Regions from separate parts of the Paraburkholderia sp. BR10882 genome, predicted to be linked through region 1. Evidence: predicted binding sites of a transcription regulator. Region 1 holds the regulator's gene; the other holds the start of a gene.

Region 1 (4,407 bases):
TCCTGCAGCAGCAGTCGGCAGGCTTGCCGGGCCACGTGAGCATCACGGTCGCGCCGGTGTTTCCGCGTGGCCTCGCAGGCTGCACGTCACTCGAGCCGTTCATGCCGCCGGGCGCGCGCACCTATGGCCACACGACCGTGGGCGTGCGCTGCATCGGCGCGAAGCCGTGGACGCTCTATGTGAGCGCGCGCATTGCGGTGGACGTGACCTACTACGTGGCCTCGCGCCAGATCGGCGCGGGCGAAGCGCTTTCGGCCGCCGATTTCATGCCGCGCGCGGGCGACCTCGCGAACCTGCCGCAGACCATCATCACCGATCCCAACCAGGCGACCGGCGCCGTCGCGCTCGCCCGGATTTCCGCGGGACTGCCGCTGCGCACCGACATGCTGCGCAGCGCCGCCTCGGTGGTCATCGGCCAGACGGTCAAGGTGATTGCCGTGGGCAGCAACTTCACGATCTCCGCCGAGGGCAGCGCGCTCAACAACGCCGAGCCGGGCCAGCAGGTGCGCGTGCGCACGAGCGGCGGCCAGATCATCTCGGGCGTGGTCAAGGACGCGGGTACCGTGCAGGTGCAGATCTAGGGCCGTAAGCGCTGGCAAGGGCCGGATCAGGGCGCGCCGAGCCCCGTCCGGCGGCCCGATCCGGCCGTCTCCGGCTTTGTGCGTCAGCACACGTAACAGCATGTAACGGTGGGATTTTTCGGCTAAAGTTCGGCCCGACCTGTGCCGTTATCAAGGTCAAATCGATCAGGAACGCCCATCGTGAAAGTTGACTCCTCCACCCGCAATGATCCGCGCACGCTGCAGGATGGCCTCGCGCGCTCGCAAGCCGATTCGACCGGCGTAAGCACCGACACCGCTACCACCTCCGGCGCGGCAGTCGGCACGATCGCCGCCGCTCAAGGCGGCGCGAACGTGAGCCTGTCGTCGCTCTCGTCGACGATGCGCTCGCTCGCGGCGAGCGGTTCCGCCGACATCGACACGGCGCACGTGCAGTCGATCAAGGACGCGATCCGCAACGGCACGTTGCAGATCGACTCCGGCAAGATCGCCGACGGCGTGATCCAGACCGCGCGCGACCTCATGAAGCCGACGTCGGGCAACTGACGCCCGATGCGCGAGCGCCGCGCAAACCTCGCTTTTTTTGGTGCCTTGCAATGAAAGATGCCCTGTTGGCCACACTGATCGACGAACACGCCACGGTCGAGGCGTTCGCGTCGCTGCTCGCCTATGAAGAGAAGGCGCTCGTGTCGGCCGATGGCATGGAGGCGCTCCCGCAAATCGTCGAGCAGAAGACGACGCTCACGCAGCGTCTCGCGGGCCTCGAAAAAGCGCGCGACGCGCAACTGGCCGGCCTCGGCCTGCCGGGCGGCCGCAAGGGCATCGAAATGGCCTGCGACGGCGACGCGCGTCTGGCAAGTCAGTGGGCGCTGCTCAAGGGGTCGACCGAGCGCGCGCGCCGCAAGAATCTCACCATTGGCATGATGATCCGCACGCGCATGGAGCATAACCGCCGCGCGCTCTCGATCCTGCGCGGCGAAACGGGCAACGGCTCGATGCTGTACGGTCCCGATGGGCGGTTGCCGGCGTTCGGGCTGTAAGCGCGCGTAGATCGTCCGCCAAAGTCAAAAGCCGAAGCAGTGATGCTTCGGCTTTTTTGTTTTGCGCGAGTCCAGTCCACCAACAAAAAAGCCGGGGCGCTCTCGCACCCCGGCTCTGTCATTGCAACTTTAGTCCCGCTCGCGCTGGCCGCCGCGCGCGCCGTCTACCGCCTCAATTCTCCTGGCCGGCCCACGACATCTCGCGCAGCCGCGTGCGCAGTCGCGCCACAGCCTGGCTGTGCAGCTGGCACACGCGCGACTCGCTCACCTCCATCACCGCGCCGATTTCGCGCAGGTTCATGCCGCGCTCGTAATAGAGCGACATGAGCAGCTTTTCGCGCTCGGGCAGCCGGTCGATCGCCTCGATGAGCGCGCCGCGCAGGCTGTCGTCGAGCAGGGCCGAAAGCGGGTCCGAATGATCGACGCAGTAGCGGTCGAGGAACGGTTCGTCCTCGGCGGAGCGGTCGAAGTCTTCGTAGTAGATGAGCTGGCTGCCATGCAGTTCCTGCAGCATGCTCTGATACTCGTCGAGCGGCATGCTCAGATGCTCGGCGATCTCCGTCTCGCTCGCCGAGCGCCCGAGCCGCTGCTCCACCTTGTGCACCGCGCTTTCCACTTCACGCGAGGTGCGGCGCAGGCTGCGCGGCAGCCAGTCGTTGCTGCGCAACTCGTCGAGCATTGCGCCGCGAATGCGCTGGCTCGCGTAGGTCTCGAACTGCGCGCCCTGATCTTCCTTGTAGCGGTTGGCCGCGTCGAGCAGGCCGATCATGCCGGCCTGGATCAGGTCGTCGAGGTCCACGCTCGCCGGCATCTTGGCGACGAGCTGCAAGCCGAGCCGTCTGACGAGCGGCGCGTATTTCGCGAGCACGTCGGCCTGCGAAATTTTTCCTTGAGCGTTATACATCGTGCTCTCCACTTCTCATCTCCCTGTTGGCGTCGTCGTGCGCACGTCAGACGTGCTGCGGCGACGTCCGCTGCGCGGGCGTATCGGTCCGCCAGCCCACATGGGCCGGAGCGGACGCGGATGTTGCGTTGGGTGCGGGATGCACACCCGTCACGGCCGCTACGAACGAATCGGCGTTCGCGGCGAGCGTGCTGTGTGCGGCGTTTGTTGCTTGGGTAGCGTGGGGCTGGACGCCGGCTTGCGGCGCGCCGTCCGGATCGTCGACGGGTGCGTGGCCCGCCGCTTCATGTTCTTCGTCCTTCGCGCCGAACAGTGCATTGGCGCGTGCCGTGGCCGGCGAGCACGCCGAGACCGCGGGTCGCATCGGCCAGTGCGGCAGCTCGGCGGCCACGTGGCGGAAATCACGCGCGGCGGCCGTCGACGGAAACGCATCGACGATGCAGCGCGCAAGCCTGAGCGCCTGCGCCATGTGCTGATCGGCGGCGACGCTTCCGGCGCTGTCGAGCGACACGCTCAGGTAGCGGCTCGCCACTCCTGCGAGATTCTCGATCGCGGCCTGCGCGTCGCTCGCGTTCGCCACATGATTCGCGAGCACGCGAAACTGCGCGATCGCATGCGCGAAGTGCAGCCGTTTCATGCACGCGTAGGCGTCCGTGATCGACTGCGCACCGATGCGCATCACGATCAGCACATCGTGCGCATGCATGGCGAGCGGCGAAAGCGCGCCATCGGCGTCGAGCTGCGCGTCGATCAGTACGATGTCCGCGGGGCCCGAAATGACCTTCTGCAGCTGGGCGGACGTGTACTGCGCGCGATTGTCGCGCGAGGCGGCCAGCACGCCGAAGCCGAGCGCATGGCGGCCCACGGCTTCGTCGAGCGTGCGCTCGCCGCGCACGACGGCGGCGAAGTTGCCTGCGCCGCGCACACCGCCCACCAGCGCACAAACCGAGCGGGGTCCCAGACACTCGTCGATCACGAGCACGTCCTTGCCCTGCGCGGTGAGCGCCGCCGCGAGATTGACCACCGTGGTCGTGCGTCCGGGCGAACCTGCACCGCCCGTCACCGCGACCACGCGCGAGCCTTCACGCGCGAGAAGCCGCCGCAGCCCTTCAGCTTGATCGATTACGAACTTATCCAAACCTGACCTCGGGAGCCTGCGAATTCGTACGCGTCGAGAGTGCCGACAGCAGCGCCGGGATATCGTCTTCGTGCGGCACGAACGGCGAACTCTCTCGCGGAATGCAGAAAGCGCTGCGGATCAGGAAGCGGCGCGTCGCCACGTAAAGGTTCTCGGGGACCTTCTGGCCCGTCGAGACGTAATGCACCGGCAGCTTGTAGCGCAGCACGGTGTCGAGCGCGCTGCCGAGGTTGGTCGCCTCGTCGAGCTTGGTGAGGATGCAGCCCGTGAGCGGCGCGTTGTCCGGGCCGCTCTGGTAGGCCTGCACGACTTCGTTGAGCGTGTCGCCGTGGTTGGTCGCCGAGAGCAGCAGAAGGCGCTGCACCGGGCGGCCCGCGCCGCACAGCATGGCGATCTGGTCGGCCACGGCGCGGTCGCGCTGGCTCATGCCGATCGTGTCGATCAGCACGATGTGCTTGTTCTTGAGTTCGGTGAGCGCGAGCTGGAGGTCCGCGCCGTCACGCACCGCGTGCACCGAAACGCCGAGGATCTTGCCGAAGATGCGCAGTTGCTCGTGGCCGCCGATACGGTAGCTGTCGGTGGTGAGCAGCGCCACCTTGCTCGCGCCGAAGCGCATCACGCAGCGCGCGGCGAGCTTCGCGGTGGTCGTGGTCTTGCCCACGCCCGTCGGGCCCATCAGCGCGAACACACCGCCGCGCTCCATCAGCGCCTGTTCGTCTTCGAGCACGGGGAGGTTCGATTCGAGCACCGACTGGAGCCACTCCA
Region 2 (4,407 bases), on a different contig from region 1:
TCGCAGCAGCGCCCGCGCCTCGTCACGGTGGCCGACGAGGCCACCCAGGCGCGCTATGTCGTCGAGCAGATTCTCGAGGCGCGTGAAGCGGGCATGAAGCTCAAGCAACAGGCCGTGCTGTTTCGCGCGGCGCACCACAGCGCGACGCTCGAAATCGAACTGGCGCGACGCAATATCCCGTTCGTGAAGTTCGGCGGACTGCGTTTTCTCGACGCCGCGCACGTGAAAGACGTGCTGGCGGTGCTGCGCTGGGCCGAGAATCCGCTCGACCGTGTGGCGGGGTTTCGCGTGACGCAGTTGCTGCCGGGCGTCGGGCCCGCCAACGCCGCGCGCCTGCTCGACCAGGTGGCCGCGTGCACGGGCGCGTATCGCGCCGCCGAGGCGCTCGCGGCTTTCGCGCCGCCGCCGCGCGCGGCCGAGGACTGGCCGGCGTTTGCGTCGCTCATCGACGGCCTCTCGATGCGCTCGACGCCGTGGCCGGCCGAGTTCGAGCGCGTGCGGCGCTGGTACGAGCCGCATCTCGAGCGCAATCACGAAGACGCCCAAGTGCGTCTCGCCGACTTGCTGCAGATGGAGAGCATTGCGAGCACCTACGCCTCGCGCGAGCGCTTTCTCACCGAACTCACGCTCGATCCGCCCGACGCGACGAGCGCCGAATCGGCCGATCCGCTGCTCGACGAAGACTACCTGATCCTTTCGACGATCCATTCGGCGAAAGGTCAGGAGTGGCGCAACGTGTTCGTGCTCAACGGCGTGGACGGCTGCATTCCGTCCGATCTCGGCGCGGGCAGCGACGAGGAGCTGGAAGAGGAGCGGCGGCTGCTCTATGTGGCGATGACGCGCGCGAAGGAGGATCTGCACATCGTCGTGCCGCAGCGCTTTTATGTGCACAACCAGGTGGCGTCGGGCGACCGGCACGTGTGGGCCTCGCGCACGCGCTTCATCGCGACGCCCATGCTGCCGCTGTTCGAATCCCGCGCATGGCCGCCCGCGCCCGTGGCGAGCGCGCCGAGCGCGGCCGGACTCGCCGCAGCCGCGCAGGCGAAGGTCGAGATCGCCGCGAAGCTCAGGAAGATGTGGGGTTGAGGGGGTAAGCGGGGCGCGCGCCGTTTTCAGGCGGCGCGCCAGCGCTTAGCGCCGCTGCTCGCGTGCCGTGCTGCGCTGCGGCGGCATGAAGAAGTTGCGCATCCACGCGGCGAGGCGCGTGAACACATCGTCGGGCTCCTCGACGAAAATCTCGGGCTTGAGCAGGCGCAGATATTCCATGATTTGTTGCGCTTCCTGCTTCTGGAACACGCCATGCGTCACGCCGAGCCTCAGCAGCCCGCGCAGCTCGCCCAGACGCTCGCGCGCCGCACTGCCGCTCGCCTGTTCACAGCCGATCTTCGCTTCGTACACACGCTGACGCAACGACTCGGTGAGGCGCCACGCGGGCGTCTGCATCGACTCTTCGAGGGCCTGGATGTCCTGCACGCCCGACTTGATCTGCGCCGCCAGCGGGTCGACCAGCGTGTCGTCGCCCTGTGCTTCGCTCACGATGGCCGCCGCCCAGTCGCGGCACTGCTTCGAGAGTTCGTCGGGCGTCCACTCGGGCCGCGACGCGAAGCCGAAACCGAATTCGCCTGCCTGACGCATCAGGATCGAGACGACCTCGGGGAATTCCTTGTCGAGCGTGCGCTTGGCCCACGCGTACTGGCCGCCTTGCAGGAGCCGCTGGACGGCGTGCTCCGTGAGCGGCGTCATGTTGTCGAGCAGCTTCGCGCGCAGGTAGTCCTCGAATTCCGGCGTGGCGAATTGCGGGTCGAGTTTGAGCGAGACGCGCAGGAACGCGTCGAAATCCTTGCGCAGCGACGCAAGCGTTTCGTCCTTCAGGTTAAGGGTGATATGCCCCATTGTGGTTGCCCCGGTGTAATCCTTGTCGCTTCTCGCGTGCTCTCGCCGTTCGAGCAGTGGCCTGCCAGAGCAGGCCCTGACGGGTTTAACGGCGCTCCGGGGTGAAACTTGAGCGTAAGGGGCGACGCTTGCCTCTAGCGCAGGACAACGCCTTGCCAGAGGAAGAACACGCCGAGCCCGATCGCGATGGTGAGGAGCGGGCGCTTCGTGAGCGCGCTGACGACGATCGCCGCGAGCGCGCCGACGAGCTGCGGGTTGCGCCAGGTCAGCTCGGCGCCCTGACCGTGGGGCGAGACCGCCATCGGCACGATGATCGCCGTGAGCACGGTGACGGGCACGAAGCCGAGCGCGGTGCGCACGAGTGGCGGGAATACCAGCCGGTCGCCGAGCACGAACACCGCAGTGCGAATGACCAGGGTGATGAGGGCCATGCCGAGAATCAGGACGACGTAGTTCATTGCCCGGCTCCTGCGGTGCGTTGGACGTTGGGGGACTTGCGGGACGACTCGCTGCCGGCGCGGGCGCCGCGCGACGAACCTGGCCGTGAGAGCACGACACCCACGATCACGCCCGCGAGCACGGCGCCGAGCAGCCCGAGCTTGTACGGCCAGCCCTGCCAGAAAAAGGCGAGCGCGCCCGCCGTCGCGGCGGCGGCGAGGTAACGCAAGGCAACCAGCTGTGGCACGACGATGGCGATGAAGGTCGCGACCATCGCGAAGTCGAGGCCGAGCGACTGCAGACCCGGGAACGCCGCGCCAAACAGCAGGCCGGCCGCGGTCCAGAGTTGCCAGTTCAGGTACATCGAGAGGCCCGAGCCGAGGAAATGCCACGGCGAGACGTCGTCGCCGGGCGGATGGCGGCGCAAATGCGCCCACGCGACGGCGAAGACCTCATCGGTGAGCAGGCTGCCGAGCACGAGCCGCCAGCGCAGCGGCAGGTGCGAGATATAGGGCGCGAGCGTCGCGCTATAGAGCACGTGGCGCAGGTTCACGATGAACGTGGTGGCCCAAATCACCGCGAAGCTCGCGTGCGAAGCGATCAGCCCGAGCGCGATGAACTGCGCGGAGCCGGCGAACACGGCGAGCGACATGAACTGGCCGTGCCAGAGCGAAAGCGGGCCCGAGGTGACGAGCGTGCCGAAGATCACGCCGAAGGGTGCGGCGCCGATCATCATGGGGATCGTGTCGCGCGCGCCAGCGATGAATTCGGCAAGGCGGTTGGGATGCGTGGTCAAACTGTCCTCCTGATACAAGGGGACAGCATAGCGGGCCGCCTTACGCGTGGCTTGTACGTTCTTGCGGCCGGATGCGGGTTGGCGCGTTCAGGACGACTGCCAGCGCCCCGGCGGCACGCCGAACATGCGCCGAAAGTGTCGCGTGAAATGGCTCTGGTCGGTGAAACCGCTCGCGGCGGCGACCTCGGCAACCGTAGCGCCTTCGCGCAGCGGGGCGAGGGCGCGTTGCAGGCGCAACTGGGTGCGCCAGGCGTGCGGCGGCAGCCCGGTTGCCTGCGTGAAGAGCCGCGTGGCGTGAAACGGCGAGAGGCCGACCGCTTGGGCGAGATCGGCCACGCGCAGCGGCGTGGCGAGATCGGCGGCAAGGAGCGCCTTCATCGTTTCCACGCGGGGATCGTTCGGGCCGTGTTTGAGCGCCGCCTCGCGCGTGCGGCCGTAGCGCGTGAGCAGCGTCGAGAGTGCGTCGAGCAGCGAGCCTTCCACGGCGAGCAGATCGGCACAAGGCGCCGAAGGCGATGCCGGACTGGCGCTCGCGCCGGGTTCGGGCACGGCTGCGCCGCGCCGCCAGTCCGCGTCGGCTTCCAGCAGCCGGTGGGCGCGCGAGAGCCGGTGCGCGAGATCGAGATCGTGGATCACCTCGGCGTCGAACCACGGCAGCGGCTGCGTGCGCCCGGCGATTTCGCCGGCGAGCTCGTGCAGGAAGTCGATCGGCACATACATCACCCGATAGCTCCAGCCTTCTTCGACGGCGCGTGAACCCGTATGCAGCTCCCCCGGATTGATCACCGGCACGCTGCCCGTTGCGGCGACATGCTGCGTGCCGCGATAGCGAAAGCATTCCGCGCCGCCCTCGATCACGGGGATCGTGTAGGCCTCGTGCCAGTGTGGCGCGAACGTATGTTGGTTGTATTCGGCCGTGACGAGATCCGCGCCGGGCAGAAGCGGCGTGCGCCAGTAGCGGGCGGAGTCTCGAAAACGGGAACCGGTCATGGTGAAGGATCCTGCACGGATCCCCAGTTTAGCGCAGCGGAATCGTCGTGCCCGTGGGCACCGGCACGGCCGTGACGCTGTTCTTGGCGCTGCCGCTCACCACGCGGTCGCTGTAGGTCAGATACACGAGCGCGTTGCGCTTCGCGTCGACCACGCGCACGACGTGCAGCGTCTTGAAGAGGAACGACATGCGCTCGTTGAAGACGTCGTCTTGCTGTTTGAGCGGACCTGCGAAGGAGATCGGCCCGACCTGCCGGCACGCGATCGATGCCTCGGTCGGATCTTCCGCA

Evidence for each region. The regulator FliA, encoded in region 1, starts transcription of late flagellar genes. The targets are predictions, from matches to a motif close to CTAAAGTTTNNNNNNNNNNNGCCGNTA.
Region 2: the regulator FliA is predicted to act here: its motif matches at 1,980-2,006, upstream of AB3X99_RS02400 (DUF4088 family protein).

The regions. Positions count from the first base shown of each region.
Region 1 is NZ_JBFPKP010000011.1:93,642-98,048, forward strand. Features, by position in the region: gene flgA (flagellar basal body P-ring formation chaperone FlgA) at 1-581, shown strand, start outside; gene flgM (flagellar biosynthesis anti-sigma factor FlgM) at 762-1,106, shown strand; gene AB3X99_RS25805 (flagella synthesis protein FlgN) at 1,157-1,600, shown strand; gene AB3X99_RS25810 (RNA polymerase sigma factor FliA) at 1,773-2,504, opposite strand; partial or broken gene AB3X99_RS25815 (MinD/ParA family protein) at 2,860-3,642, opposite strand; gene flhF (flagellar biosynthesis protein FlhF) at 3,635-4,407, opposite strand, start outside.
Region 2 is NZ_JBFPKP010000001.1:523,060-527,466, forward strand. Features, by position in the region: gene AB3X99_RS02395 (ATP-dependent helicase) at 1-1,086, shown strand, start outside; gene AB3X99_RS02400 (DUF4088 family protein) at 1,132-1,893, opposite strand; gene AB3X99_RS02405 (AzlD domain-containing protein) at 2,028-2,351, opposite strand; gene AB3X99_RS02410 (AzlC family ABC transporter permease) at 2,348-3,067, opposite strand; gene AB3X99_RS02415 (AraC family transcriptional regulator) at 3,215-4,117, opposite strand; gene AB3X99_RS02420 (CreA family protein) at 4,146-4,407, opposite strand, start outside.